DNA from 2 places in the Tistrella mobilis genome. Region 1 is predicted to be linked to the other one. Evidence: riboswitches for the same ligand, from Rfam matches in the RefSeq annotation. Region 1 holds a riboswitch; the other holds the start of a gene.

Region 1 (7,499 bases):
GCGCTGCCTGGCCTGCCGCCGGTGAGCCCGCTGATCTGCTATGAGGCGATCTTTCCAGGGGAGGTGACGGCGGGCGCCGCCACCATCCTTCGGCCTGGCTTTTTGCTGAATGTCACCAATGACGGCTGGTTCGGCCTGACGGCCGGGCCACATCAGCATTTTGCCTCGGCGCGGCTGCGGAGTATTGAGGAAGGCTTGCCGCTCGTGCGTGCGGCGAATAACGGCATTTCCGCGATTGTCGATCCGCTGGGGCGGGTCATCGCCTTGCTGGAGCTGGATCGCCGGGGCGTCCTGGACGGGCCGCTGCCGACCGCCCTGCCTCCGACCCTTTATGCCCGTGTCGGTGACGGATCGGTTGCGGTAGTGGGGCTGATCGTTCTGGTGCTCGCTTTTCTCCTTCGCGTTCCACGGAGGAGAAATTGAGGGTGGCTGCATATCTTCCGGATTGAGGAGCGACGTCTTTCGCGTGTGGCGGGTCTGACCGGACGGCGCCGGATCGCATGCCGGTTGTTCGGCTACCTGTCGACGCCGTGGCGCCGGAGCCGGCAATCGGAGCGTGGGCCACATGTCATCAAAGGCGAGTAGGCCTTGCAATGCAACCCGGAATGCGCGTTTCGGGAATTGCGATGCGCGCGCCGGGGTTGACCCATGCCATGGCGTGATGTCATCTATCCGCCTGACAAACGGGCCGGAATTGAAGGCAGCCGTGAGCGAGGAGGGATGAAACGGATGGCGACGCGACTGAACCCAATTGATGCCCATGTCGGTGGCCGGGTGCGGCTCCGCCGCCAGCTCATGGGGCTTAGCCAGGAAAAGCTGGGGCAGCGGGTCGGCCTGACGTTCCAGCAGATTCAGAAATACGAGCGTGGGGCAAACCGTATTGGTGCCGGCCGCTTGTTCCTGATCGCGCATGCACTCAATGTTCCGGTGTCGTTCTTTTACGAAGACGTTGGAACGGTGACGGCCGAAGAAGGCTCTGACGGCATCGACGACGGGTTCGACTGGCTGGTCATGGATGGACCCGAAGCGCAGACCCTGGCCTTCAATTTCTCTCGCATCCGCGACCCGCGTGCGCGTGCGCGGGTCGTCGAACTGGCCCGAACCATCAGTGACGGCCTTGCGACCGCCTCCCAAAAAAGCGCTCTTGATTCCGACGTCGCACCGTGAAAGTTTCATCTGACGACGAAGTTGAAACTTCCGCGTGAATATGTAGGGTGTCGATAGCGCACCCGGCGTAGGCGTGGATGTCGCTACATCGTCCGTGGTCGGATTTGTGCCGCTTGCCGCCACGTTAAACAGTGCGCTAAGTGGGCTTGGTGGTGCGCGGTCGCGTCATCTGCCGAGAACCCAGACGCACGGAGTCCTTAAACTGGCACCGGCGCGGTTGCCGCCCGCACTGGTGCCCGGACCGCGGATTCCGAGTTCGTGGTCCGTCGTCGGTTCTTGAGGGGTTGAACACGCGCCATGGCCCGCAGCAACTATCTTTTTACGAGCGAATCCGTCTCCGAAGGACATCCGGACAAGATCTGTGATCGGATTTCGGATGCGGTGCTTGATCATCTGCTTGCCGCAGACCCGTATTCCCGCGTCGCATGCGAGACGCTCGCCACCACCAACCGCGTGGTGATCGCAGGCGAGATCCGCTCGCACGGCGACACGTCTCCGGCAACGATCGAGCGTGTCGCCAGAGAGGTGATCCGCGACATCGGCTACGAACAGGACGGCTTTCACTGGAACACGGCGAAGGTCGAGGTCCTGCTGCATGAACAGTCGGCTGACATCGCCATGGGCGTGGATGCCACGGGCAACAAGGACGAGGGTGCCGGCGACCAGGGTATCATGTTCGGCTATGCCTGCCGCGAGACCGATGCGCTGATGCCGGCGCCGATCCATTATGCCCACACCATCCTGCGCAACCTGCGCACGGCCCGCCGTTCGGGCGATATCTCGGTGCTCGGCCCCGATGCCAAGAGCCAGGTAACGCTGGAATATGTGGACGGCAAGCCGGTCCGCGCGACCTCGATCGTGCTGTCGACCCAGCATCTGGCATCGGCGTCGCAGGAGGATGTCCGCGCGGCCGTCCTGCCGGTGATCGAGGCCTCGCTGCCGTCCGGCTGGATGTGCGACGATGCCGGGCTCTACATCAACCCGACCGGCAACTTCGTGATCGGCGGTCCCGACGGTGATGCCGGCCTCACCGGCCGCAAGATCATCGTCGACACCTATGGTGGTGCCGCTCCTCATGGCGGCGGCGCATTCTCGGGCAAGGATCCCACCAAAGTCGACCGCTCGGCTGCCTATGCCGCACGCTATCTGGCGAAGAATGTGGTGGCAGCCGGCCTTGCCGATCGCTGCACCATTCAGCTTGCCTATGCGATCGGCGTCTCGCACCCGCTGTCGGTCTATGTCGATACCTACGGCACCGGCCAGGTCGACGAGGCTAAGCTTGAGAAGGCGCTCCGCGAAGCGATGAACCTGACGCCCCGTGGCATTCGCGAACATCTGAAGCTGAACCGGCCGATTTTCGGCCGGACGGCGGCCTATGGTCATTTCGGCCGTGACCCCGAGGCCGATGGCGGCTTCTCGTGGGAGAAGACCGACCTCGCCGACACGATCAAGCAGCTTGTGCTCTGATCCCCATTCGTGCGATCAGCGGGGCGGCGGCCGGCAACGGCCGCCGCCCCGTTGCGTTTTCGACCCGATCTTCAGCCGCAAGCCGGACCCGTGCCGACGATGACCAGCGCCGACGATACCCGGACCACCGGGACCGAGACCGCAGCGGATGCTGCCGGTGAGAGCATGGGCCGCCGCCATTTTGGCCGGCGGGTGGGGCGTCCGCTCAAGGCCGGGCGCAGCCGGGCAATGGAAGAAACCCTGCCCGAGCTGGCGATCGATCTGCCGGAGCCGGGCACGCAACTGGACCCCGCCCGGCTGTTCGATCGGCCGATGCGCGAAATCGCAGTCGAGATCGGCTTTGGCGGCGGCGAGCATCTGATTGCCCGGGCCGAGGCCGAGCCGGATACCGGCTTCATCGGCTGCGAGCCCTATATCGGGGGTATGTCGGCCTTCCTGGTGGAGCTGGAGCGTCGCGGCCTGCGCAATGTCCGGGTGCTGGGCGATGATGCGGCAAAGCTGCTCGATGCCCTGCCCGATGCCTCGCTTGCCCGCGTTTATCTGCTGTTTTCCGACCCCTGGCCCAAGCGTCGCCACAATAAGCGCCGCTTCATCCAGACGGAGACGGTCGCAGGTCTCGCCCGGGTGATCCGGCCGGGCGGCCGGCTGATCGCAGCCACCGACCACACCGATCTTTGTGCCTGGACGCTTGCTCATGTTCGCGCCCATCCCGATTTCGTCTGGGAGGCCCGCCGGCCGGGCGACTGGCAGCGGCGGCCGGAAGGCCAGATCGAGACCCGCTATGAGGCGAAGGCCCGCGCTGCCGGGCGCGTGCCGGTGTTCATGAGTTTCCAGCGCTCTTGACCGTATCGCAGGGCGGATCTGCAACCGCTGCGCATCCCCGGGGCGGTATGCTGTGGATAAACCCCTTGCGGTTCCGCGACATATGCGTATATTGACCAGCGTCCGCGATTGCGGACCGCCGGCGATCCCGCCAGCGCCCAAGCCGACGAGCCATCCGCCCCGGTGAGGGAGTGGCAGGGTCCGTCAGGACGAGGGCCCGCCGGTGGTCGCGGTCACATGCAGCTTCCGCCGGGTGGGCCTTGCAAGCCCGCCTTTTTTTATTGTGCCGCGTCGGACCGCCGCCCCGAGAGGGTTCGCGAGTCGCCCCGCCACCGGAGGAGCGCATGGACGTCGTTCGTCGTATCACGGAGTTGATCGAGCCGGCCGTCGGCGATCTCGGTTACGAGATCGTGCGGGTGACCTTTCGTTCCGGCGTTAATGCCACGCTCCAGATCATGGCGGAGCGGGTGGACGGTCAGCCGATGACGGTGGACGACTGCGCTGAAATCAGCCACGTGGTATCGGCCCTGCTCGACGTCGAGGACCCCATCACCGAGGCCTATTCGCTGGAGGTCAGTTCGCCTGGCATCGACCGGCCGTTGACCCGGCTGAAGGATTTCGAGCGCTTCGCCGGCTTCGAGGCCAAGATGGAACTGCGGCGACCGCATGACGGACGCAAACGATTCCGCGGCCGGCTGGCCGGCGTGCGTGAGGGCGGTCTGGTGGCCATCCGCCTTGATGACGGGTCGGAACCGGCCCTGCCATTCGACGAGATTTCGTCGGCGAAGCTCATCCTGACCGATGAACTCATCGCCGCCGTTCAGGACAACCGGAGCTGAGTGCGCCCATGGACATCAACTTCAACACCGGCCCGGTCCGGCACGAGCTGCTTCAGGTCGCCGATGCGGTTGCCCGCGAGAAGTCGATCGACCGCGATGCCGTGCTCGAGGCGATGGAGCAGGCCATCCAGACCGCCGGGCGCCGCAAATACGGCCAGGACCACGACATCCGCGCGACGATCGACCGCAAGACTGGCGAAATCCGGCTCTATCGCTACACCCAGGTGGTGGACGAGGTCGAGGACGAGGCGACCCAGATGTCGGTAGCCGACGCCCGCCACCGCAAGCCTGATGCCGCCCCCGGCGATTTCCTGGTCGATCCGCTGCCGCCGATCGATTTCGGCCGCATCGCTGCACAGACCGCCAAGCAGGTGATCGTGCAAAAGGTGCGCGAGGCCGAGCGTCAGCGCCAGTTCGACGAGTTCAAGGACCGCGTCGGCGAGATCATCAACGGTATCGTCAAGCGCGCCGAGTATGGCAGCGTCGTGGTCGATCTGGGCCGCGCCGAGGCCGTGATGCGCCGCGACGAGCTGCTCCCGCGCGAGAGCTTCCGTGTCGGCGACCGCGTGCGCGCCTATATCTACGCCGTGCGTGAAGAGCCCCGGGGCCCGCAGATCTTCCTGTCGCGTACCCATCCGCAGTTCATGGCGAAGCTCTTCGCTCAGGAAGTGCCGGAAATCTACGACGGCATCATCGAGATCAAGGGCTGCGCCCGCGACCCCGGATCGCGCGCCAAGATCGCAGTGACCAGCCACGACAGCAGCATCGACCCGGTCGGCGCCTGCGTGGGTATGCGCGGCTCGCGCGTGCAGGCGGTTGTGGCCGAGCTGCAGGGCGAGAAGATCGATATCATTCCCTGGTCTCCCGATCCGGCCACCTTCCTGGTGAATGCCCTGGCCCCGGCCGAGGTCGCCAAGGTGGTGATGGACGAAGACACCCAGCGCATCGAGGTCGTGGTTCCCGACGAGCAGCTGTCGCTCGCGATCGGTCGCCGCGGGCAGAATGTGCGTCTGGCGTCTCAGCTGACCGGCTGGGATATCGACATCGTGACCGAGACCGAGGAGTCGGAGCGGCGTCAGGAAGAGTTCCGCGAGCGCTCGCGGCTGTTCATCGAGGCGCTGAACGTCGACGAGGTGATCGCCCAGCTGCTGGTGACCGAAGGCTTCGAGTCGATCGAGGAGATCGCCTTCGTCGCGGAAGACGAGCTGTCGGGCATAGAGGGCTTCGACCCGGATGTCGCAGCCGAACTTCAGAACCGCGCTCAGATCTTCCTTGAAGCCCGTGATCGTCAGATGGACGACAAGCGCCGCGAGTTGGGCGTTGAGGATGCCGTGGCCGAGATCGAGGGCATGACGCCTGTCATGCTGGCGAGCCTGGGTGAGAAGGGGATCAAGACGCTCGACGATCTGGCCGATCTGGCCGGCGATGAGCTGATCGAGATTCTGCCTGCCGGCACGATCGACGAAGCGGAAGCGAACCGGATCATCATGGCCGCGCGTGCCCATTGGTTCGAGGGCGAAGACGCCCCCGAAGCCGATGCCGCCCCCGCGGGTGACAGCGAGGCCTGAGCAGACCGTGATGGTGCAAGGCGTAATGGCGGATGAGAGCGCGATGACGGATACGGCGGCGGATCTGCCGACCGATGGCGGTCCGCGTGATCGTGCGCCCGAGCGCCGCTGCATTGCGACCGGACAGAGCGGATCGCCGGACGGCATGATCCGTTTCGTCGTCGCCCCGGGCGGCGACGTGGTCGCCGACATGGACGGCCGCCTGCCCGGACGGGGCGCCTGGGTGACTGCCCGGGCCGATCTGCTGGAGCAGGCGATCCGCCGGAAGGCCTTTCCCCGGGCCTTCAAGGCACCGGTGAAGGCCGGTGAAGATCTGATCGGGACGGTCGAGCGATTGCTAACCGCCCGGTGTTTGGAATATCTTGGGCTCGGCCGCCGGGCGGGAGCGGTTGTTGCCGGATACGAAAAAGTGCGGGCCTGGCTCGATGCCGGGACCGTCGGTGCCGTGTCTCTGGCATCTGATGCCGGAGACGTGGCCGTATCCCGCATGGGGGCGCTGAAGGGCGTTCCCGTCGTAGCATTGTTGACGCGTGACGAGATGGGCCGCGCTCTCGGACGCGAGAACGCGGTCAACGTCGCAATTGCCGAAGGACGGCTCGCGGAGCGTTTCCTGGCGGAAGCCGGGCGCCTCGCGGGTTTCAGGGATGCCCCCTACCCTGTCGACCGGGTGTCGGCCGGCTTGAGAGAGAACGGATAACCGGAGCGATATGAGCGAGACCAACGAGGACGGCCAGAAGAAGGCGCTCAGCCTGTCGGGAGCCGGGCGTCTTGAGCTGAGGAGGAAGCCTGCGGGCGAAGGCGCGCAGGTTCGCCAGAACTTCTCGCACGGCCGTTCCAAGACCGTGACGGTCGAGGTCAAGCGCAAGCGGACCGTGTCGGTGCCCGAGCAGGGCGGCCGGGGCGGTTCCGGCGGCGGTCGCGGACGTGCGCGCGGCGCCGCCGCTGACGGCGGCCTGACGCAGGACGAGCGGGATGTGCGCCTGAGGGCGCTGGAACAGGCGATCCAGGACCAGAAGCGCCGGGCCGAGGAAGAGGTCCGTCGTGCCGAAGAAGAGGCGCGGCGCAAGGTCGAAGAGGAAGCCCGTCGCAAGATCGAGGAAGAGGCCAGGAAGAAGGCCGAGGAAGAGGCGCGCAAGGCGGCCGAGGAAGCCGCCCGCAAGGCGGCCGAAGAGGCTGCCCGTCGCGCGGCCGAGGAAGCTGCTGCGGCCGCTGCCGCCGCCGCCCGTCCCCAGCCGGTAGTTGAGGCCCAGCCCGAGCGTGAGGTCCGCGCGGAGCGGCCGCGCAGCGAACGCCCCGATTTCCGCAGTGGCGACCGCCCGGGTGGTGATCGTCCGCGTGGTGATCGTCCGGACTTCCGCAGTGGCGACCGCCCGGGCGGCGATCGCCCGCGTGGTGACCGTCCCGATTTCCGCAGTGGTGACCGCCCGGGTGGCGATCGTCCGCGCGGCGATCGTCCGGACTTCCGCAGCGGTGATCGTCCGCGTGGTGATCGCCCCGTCGGTGACCGCCCGGGTGGCGATCGTCCGCGTGGCGACCGTCCCGATTTCCGCAGTGGCGACCGTCCGGGTGGCGATCGTCCGCGTGGCGACCGCCCCGATTTCCGCAGTGGTGACCGTCCGGGCGGCGATCGTCCGCG
Region 2 (7,499 bases), 1.6 Mb from region 1:
CTGCCCAACCCGAAGCTCCGGGTGTTCCCGATCGCCGAGGTTGCCGAGATCGGCAAGTCCTTCGGCATCCCGCTGATCATCGACAACACCGCCGCCCCGATCATCGCCCGGCCGCTGGAGCATGGTGCGGCCGTGGTGGTCTATTCCACCACCAAATATATCGGCGGCCACGGCACCTCGATCGGCGGCATCATCATCGACGGCGGCACTTTCGACTGGGAGGCCTTCCCCGAGCGTCAGCCGCTGCTGAACACCCCCGATGCCAGCTATCACGGCGCGGTCTGGACCCAGGCGGTGAAGCCGCTCGGCCCCATCGCCTATATCATCAAGGCCCGCGTCACCCTGCTGCGCGACCTGGGCTGCGCCGCTTCGCCCTTCAACGCCTTCCAGACCATCCAGGGCCTGGAGACGCTGCCGCTGCGCATGCGCGAGCACAACAAGAACGCGACCCTGGTCGCCAAGTTCCTGTCCGAGCATCCGGCGGTGCTGACCGTCACCCATCCGAGCCTGGCCGAGGGTGAGGCGCGCGCCCGTGCCGACAAGTATCTGAAGGGCGGCTATGGCGCGCTGATCGGCTTCGAGATCAAGGGCGGTGCCGAAGCCGGCCGCGCCTTCATCGAGGCGCTGAAGCTGCTCTACCATGTCGCCAATATCGGCGACGCCCGCAGCCTGGCGATCCACCCCGCCACCACCACCCACAGCCAGCTGTCGGAAGAGGAACAGAAGGCCTCGGGCGTCACCCCGGGTTATGTCCGCCTCTCGATCGGCATCGAGCATGTCGACGACATCATCGCCGACATCGAACAGGCTCTGGCGGTGGCGACGGCGGCCTGATCATCTGCTCCGGGTCAATGCCGGCGACGGGCGCATGGTTGCCACCATGCGCCCGTCGTTCTTTCGCACCCCACCCCGTCGTCCCGCGACCGACCAGGCTGTCTGCACTTTTCACATGGCTGCCGTGTTGTGGAATGGCAATTGACGCGAGCTTCACGGTGTTTTAGGGTAACGCCGTCGCGCCGATTTGAGCCACAGCTTGCGGGCGCGTTACAAATGCAGCTAAAGCGGAGGGGTCGGAAACCCGCGCGACGCTGTCACGCGGGTTTTTTCGTGTTTGGTCCGGCAGGTCTCCCGCAAGGGTGAGACGGCCGGACGGGATCAGGGTTGCAGCCGCCCCCGTGGCCCGATCCGACCGACAAGATGCAGGGACACCAGTCCAGATGCGGATTCTGAAGACGTTGGGCGGCGCGGCCGCCATCCTCGGCCTCCTCGCCGCAGGCGCAGCCCAGGCCGAAGAGATCAAGATCGGCGTGACCCCCGGCCCCCATGCCCAGATCCTGGAGAAGGTGAAGCCGATCGCCGCTGCCCGGGGCCTCGATATCGAGATCATCGAGTTCAGCGATTATGTGGTGCCGAACCAGGCGCTCGCCGCGGGCGACATCCAGGCGAACTCGTTCCAGCACCAGCCCTATCTCGACAACCAGAATGCCGATCGCGGCTATGATCTGGTGTCGATCGCCAAGACGGTGGTCTTCCCGCTCGGCATCTATTCGAAGAAGATCAAGAGCCTGGCCGATCTGAAGGATGGCGATTCGGTCGGCATTCCGAACGATCCGACCAATGGCGGTCGTGCACTGCTGCTGCTGCAGGCCCAGGGCGTTCTGAAGCTGCGCGAGGGCGCGGGCCTCAAGGCCACGCCGCTCGACATCGCAGAGAACCCGAAGAACCTGCGCATCATCGAACTCGATGCCGCCCAGCTGCCGCGCTCGCTCGACGACACCGCGGCCTCTGCCGTCAACACCAACTATGCCGTCGAGGCCGGGCTCGACCCGGTGAAGGATCCGATCGCGCGGGAAGCGGCGGAATCGCCCTATGCCAATGTGATCGCGGTCCGCAAGGTCGATGCCGACGCCGCCTGGGCCAAGACCCTGGTCGAGGCCTATCACGATCAGAAGATCAAGGACTGGATCAACGACCACTACAAGGGCGCGCTCGTCGTCGCCTGGTGATCCGTCCCGCAGATCTTGAAGAACGGGCCGGCCGGGGATATCCCCGGCCGGCCCGTTTGCATGTTGGGCTGGGGCGGTCAGGCTCAGGCCATCTCGTTGCGGGCGATGCCCGCCGCCTCCCAATAGCCCTCCTCCCAGGTGATGAAGCCCTGGGTATCGGTTTCATAGGGGTTGTCGGAGACGGTCTGACCGTCCAGGAAGGCAATGAAACCTTCCTGCAACTCGCGAACCACCGGCATCCTGCGCGTCGGCGCCTCGCCACTCTCGGTCGGCGGCTCGATCGCCCCGTCGAGCCCGGCGGCCGGATCGATCACCATGCCGCTGCGGCGGGCCAGATGGGCGCGAAATTCCGGGTAGCGCATGAGGACGGTATCATCGAGGCCTTCCGGATTCTCCTTCAAGGCCTCGCGGCCGCGATCGGTGATGCCGAGCAGGCCGTCGCCCACCCGTCGGATCAATCCCGCGACCAGCAGGCGCCGGAGATCGATCACCACCCGGCGATCGAATTCGGCCCGCGCCGCCGGATCGCAAAGCTCCGCTGCCTTGGGGGCGATGCGCGCCAGATCCTGCAGCAGACGCTGCCCCACCACGTGCTTGTCGGCCGGCTGCATGGTCAGCATCCGGAGCGCGGTGAGCATGATCGTCGAACTCGGCGGGCGGACCTCGGTTTGGAAGGGCATATGTGGCGTCCTCGACTTTGGTGCTCGGACCGGCGCCGATACCGGCCCTCTTGGTTCAACATGTGGCAGCGACGCGCAATCGTCACAAGGTCGAAAAAAAGGGCTTTTCAAGCGCACGCCGACTGGCTATAAACCGCGCACCCACTGAGACACGGTGGGGCACGCGAGAGGCTACGGGGGTGTAGCTCAGTTGGTTAGAGCGCCGGCCTGTCACGCCGGAGGCCGCGGGTTCAAGTCCCGTCACTCCCGCCACTCGCTCGGGTTTTGAAAACGCCCGGTTCATCTCTGGATGAGCCGGGCGTTTTCCTTTTGCGGCATTTGCAGCGGCCCGGTACGGCCGCGTGGAAGACTTGCGACCAGTGCCGGTTTGTCTGAGGCATGAATCTCTTGACGCGCATTGGTTTTCAATTAAACAACCCTTGATGTTGACGGCTGTCGCACCCCCTCCTAACCTTGACGGATCGCGGGCATCGACCGCGCGAGAGGGCATCAACCGCGACAGGGCACAAGGGGAGAGCCGGGGCAATGACCACGGTGCTGACCGATGAACTGATTCTGTGCGCCGCACCGCCCGGCGATCGGGATATCGATGCGGCCGGCTTCGCCTCGATCTGGCTGGCGGCCGATGTCTATGCCCGCGGCCAGCGGCTGCTGGGGCGGTCGGCCCGGGTGCTGGTGGCGGCGGGTGATGCGCCGCGGCCGCGCAGCGGACAGGATGGCAGCCCGCGGGACGGCATCGAAGAGGGCGGCCGCGCGGCCGCCACGCTGCGCCGCGCCGGCATCAGGATCGACGGCGTGCTCACCTTCCAGGGCGACGGGCCGGGGGTGCTGCCGCTGCGCCGCCAGCAGGGTCGCCAGCTGGGCGACAAGCCGATGCCGGTGCGCCTGACGGTCTTTGCCGGCCGCGACGCCCTCACCGCCCGCAGCCTGATCGAGGCGGTGGCCGAGATCCAGGATCTGGGGCCGATCACCGATACCAGGATCGTGGCGCCGCCGGCGCTGACCGATCTGTCCGGGCGCAGTTTCGATCCCTCCACCGGCCGGGCGATCTTCCTGAACGATCTGCTCGACCGGGTGCCGGCCGAGGCGCTGCGCTTCTATCTGGCGCTGATGTCGGAACCCCACGATGCCCGCGAACTGTCGCTGGCCGATCTGGCCCGCACCCATAATCTGTTCCTTGTCCGCGACCTCGGCACCTCGCTCGGCGCCATTGCCAATCTGGACCCGGTGGCCGGCACCGCCCTGCCCCAGGATCGCGCCGAAGACGATCTGATCGCCGATTTCCGCGCCCGGCTGCATGCGGCACTCGATGGCCGCAGCTTCTCTCTGGCGGCACTGGCCGGCGTGGTTCTGGGGCTGAACGGGCAGATGAAGCAGGCGCGGCTCTACGGCACGCCGGAGCGGATCCCGCGGCTCGCCGGCCTGTTCCAGCTGTTTGCGCGCCCGGTGATGCCCGCCACCGCCGATGCGGTCGCAGGCTTCCTGGGCCTCGGCACCGGCTGGGGCGAGGCCTGGGCCCGGGTCGGCGGCGAGATTCCGTCCTGCAGCGCCCGTTTCGTACGCGGCGCGGCCCCCGGGTTCGAAACGGTCGACGAGGCGGATCTGGTTGCCCTGGAAAGCGGATCGGTCGCCGCCTGACCGGGCGGACACACCAGCCTGACACGAAAAACGGCGGCCGCTTCGCAGCGCCGCCGTTCGCATACCCAAAGTGTCCCTGCGTCAGCCGAACAAGCTGTTGCGTCAGTCGAACAGGCTGTCGATATCGCTCTGCGACACCCGGCTGGCGTCGTCGACCGGGCCATTGAGCAGCCGGGCATCGCCCTCGCGCTCGGCCGGCGGCGGCAGGGCCGCCACCTGATCATGGCCCACGATTTCCAGCAGCTCTTCCAGATGGGCATCGACCTGCTGAAGCACCTTGCGCACCTTGGCGATGCGCTGACCGGTCAGATCCTGGAAGCCGCAAGCCTCGTAGAGTGCGGTGATCGCCATGCCGGCATTGTCCAGCGCCGCACGGGCCTGGCTGTCAGGCGACAGCTCGGCACTCACCGCATCCAGCGCGGTTTCGATCGCTTCGATCTGCGACAGGATCGCCTCGGTCGCGGCCTCGGTGCCTTCGACCACCCCTTCCAGCGCCTGGGTGGCGGATGCCAGCGGGTCTTCGCTCGCGGCCGGATGCCTCAGCACCGCGACCGCACGCCTGATCCGATCGATGGGCGCGGCCTGCGGCATTTCCATGCCGACATCGCCCCAGTCGATATCATCGTCTGCAGGCTCGGTCTCGTCCATCGCCATCCGTGCCCGTCTCCTGGCCGTCACGTCGTCCGGCCGGGGCCGGACCACTTCCCTCGGGCGCCGTCCAGGCGCCCGAGGGCAAAGTTTAAGGCATTCACCCCGGGCGGGAAAGCATCCCTGACCGGCTTTTTCGCAGTGCGGCAGAGACATGTGCCGCGTCGCCGCTCAGAATGCAGGACGGGCGGTAAAGAATGCGTCAACGCAACCACACGTGATGCAGATATCGCAGCCGGGCGTCGACCGGCGATGTTCGGCCGCAGGGCTTGATCACTCGCCGAAGACGCGCAGGAAATTTCCGGCATAGAAGGCGGCGCGCTCTGCCTCTGTGCAACCGCCGAGCGTGGCATCGAAGGATGCGACAGGGTCCCGGCCGCCTTCGATATGCGGATAATCGGTAGAAAACGCATAGAGCCGGCTGTCGGACGCCCGGATCAACGCCCCCACATCCTCGTGGTGATAGGGCGTGAACAGACACTGGTCCAGAATCTGTTCCGAGGGCCGGCGGGCCGGCGCCCGGCCCGCGCCGCGGAAGATCTGCGCGGCCGCGCCATCCAGGCGGCGCATCATCCCGGGCACCCAGCCGCCGCCGAATTCCGCGATCAGGCACTGCAGGCCCGGATAGCGCTGCAGCACGCCGTCGAAGATCAACCGGCTCAGAAAAATCTCCACGCGCTCGGAGACGAAGACGACCTGATCCGACCGCGGCGCATCATCGCCTTCCAGCATCTCGAACGGCACGATCTCGCCCGTGGCGGCCATCTGCCGTGCCACGTCGGGCGGCGGCATGATATGGCAGGCCAGCACCAACCCCGCCTCGGCCATGCGGGCCCAGACCGGCTCCAGGCTTCGCGGGTGGAAGGCATAGTCGGGCAGGCCCTGATGCGGCAGCCACACCGCGCGCAGCCCCAGGCGGATGATATGCTCGATCTCGTCCCGCGCCAGGGCCGGGTCGTCGATCGGCAGCAACCCCACCCCCGCCAGCCGGGCATCACCGGCACAGAAGGCAGCGATCGCGCGATTGAGCGCCCGCGCAGCCCCATAGGCCAGCGCCGGCCCCTGCATTCCATAGAAGACCGGCACCACGGCAAAGGACGGAAACACGACCTGCCTGCGCAGCCCCAGCAGATCGAGTGCCAGACGACGCTCCTCTCCGCTGAAGGCACCCAGCGCGTGATAGTCCTTTGGGCCCGCCAGAAGATCGCCGCCATGGGCCATCAGCGCCGCGACGGTCTCGGCGGAATGATGGCCCCGGGTGATCGCCTCCCCCACCGTCTCCCGCCGTCGCCCGGTATCCATGCCGATCCGCGGCAGGGCATCGCGAAGATCCGGATCGGCATGCTGACGCAGAAAATCCGGCAGCTCCATGATATGGCTGTCGGCATCGCAGATCAGCCGTGGCAGGCCATCAGTCATCCTCCGCCTCCCGTCATGGCCAGCAGCCGGGCCCGCATATGGATGCGAAAGGCGTCCTGCAGCTCCGCAACGGTGAAGCGATATCCGGCCGCACCGGCCAGGGCCATCAGGCCATCATAGTCCTCGGCCGCCGCCGCCTCTGGTCGCCGACGCTCTGTCCCCAGAAAGGCGAGCGCCGCCCTGATACCGGTTATCGACATGTCAGCCCTCCCCCTCATGTGCAGGCAGTTGCCGCAGCGAAGGCAAGCAGCACGCCGGCCGTGGTGAAAATGCGCCGGTCATCGGGCACGTCCAGGAAGTCCATATGGCCATCCATCTGGTCGGGCCGCGGCCAGATCATGTCCGCGCCGGTCATCCAGCTGCCGTCGCTCAATTGCCGAGACAACAGCCCCGCCAGAACATCCCCGGCGCCCGCCCGATCACCACCGGCGATCAGCACGCGGGCGATCGCCGCGGCACGGAACGGGCTCTGCGCCGCCGGATCCTGCCGCCGGGCCCAGGCAACCGCCCGATCGACGACCGCCCGGTCGCCATGTGCCGCCAGCGCCTCGGCGGCGAGCGCGGTCGGATAGGCGGGGCTGCGCCACCAATAGGGCCGCCAGCTGCCATCCGCCGCCTGGTTCCGCTGCAACAGCGGGATCAGCCGGTCGGGCAGAAGCAGCGCACAATTGGCCATGACGCAGGCATGGCTGGCCCGCCAGCCGGTATCCACGACCCCGTCCTCGGCAAACCGGATCGCGGTCCCGGCTCCATAGGTCTGAAAGCCGCCATCGGTCAGATGGCCGCGCAGGAAATCCCGGGCCGCAGCGACGACCGGCAGGCTTTCAGGCGCCGCCACCGCCATCAGCGCCTTGATGATCGAGGCGGTGGTGTCGGTATCGACCGGCGCGATCTCGTTATGTCCCCAGCCGCCGCCGGGCCGCACACGACCGCACAGCACCTGCAGGGCCGCCGCCGCACCGGCGCGCGCATCCTCGCCGCCGGTTGCAGCCAGCGCCAGGGCCGCAACGCCCGTGACCCAGTTGTTGCAGCCGCCATTGATCCGGTTGAAATCGCCCCAGAGACCGTTCTGCTGGCGGGCGCGCAGCAGAAAGCCCACCGCATCGGC

What was found. Region 1 has a riboswitch for S-adenosylmethionine ahead of metK (methionine adenosyltransferase). Riboswitches for the same ligand answer to the same signal wherever they lie in the genome.
Region 2: it holds a riboswitch for S-adenosylmethionine, as region 1 does, so the genes downstream of both, P7L68_RS13070 (MetQ/NlpA family ABC transporter substrate-binding protein) here and metK (methionine adenosyltransferase) in region 1, are expected to answer to the same signal.

What each region holds. Positions count from the first base shown of each region.
Region 1 covers NZ_CP121017.1:4,886,629-4,894,127, forward strand. Annotated here, with positions in the region: gene lnt (apolipoprotein N-acyltransferase) at 1-423, shown strand, start outside; gene P7L68_RS27665 (helix-turn-helix domain-containing protein) at 730-1,167, shown strand; SAM riboswitch at 1,252-1,328, shown strand; gene metK (methionine adenosyltransferase) at 1,465-2,634, shown strand; gene P7L68_RS27675 (tRNA (guanosine(46)-N(7))-methyltransferase TrmB) at 2,734-3,477, shown strand; gene rimP (ribosome maturation factor RimP) at 3,801-4,295, shown strand; gene nusA (transcription termination factor NusA) at 4,304-5,863, shown strand; gene P7L68_RS27690 (RNA-binding protein) at 5,907-6,560, shown strand; gene infB (translation initiation factor IF-2) at 6,571-7,499, shown strand, end outside.
Region 2 covers NZ_CP121017.1:1,584,647-1,592,145, reverse strand. Annotated here, with positions in the region: gene P7L68_RS13075 (O-acetylhomoserine aminocarboxypropyltransferase/cysteine synthase family protein) at 1-834, shown strand, start outside; SAM riboswitch at 1,004-1,081, shown strand; gene P7L68_RS13070 (MetQ/NlpA family ABC transporter substrate-binding protein) at 1,227-2,006, shown strand; gene P7L68_RS13065 (hypothetical protein) at 2,090-2,644, opposite strand; gene P7L68_RS13060 (hypothetical protein) at 2,643-2,834, shown strand; tRNA gene P7L68_RS13055 (tRNA-Asp) at 2,862-2,938, shown strand; gene P7L68_RS13050 (class I tRNA ligase family protein) at 3,212-4,324, shown strand; gene P7L68_RS13045 (protein phosphatase CheZ) at 4,427-4,978, opposite strand; gene P7L68_RS13040 (amidohydrolase family protein) at 5,246-6,391, opposite strand; gene P7L68_RS13035 (hypothetical protein) at 6,388-6,591, opposite strand; gene P7L68_RS13030 (hypothetical protein) at 6,606-7,499, opposite strand, start outside.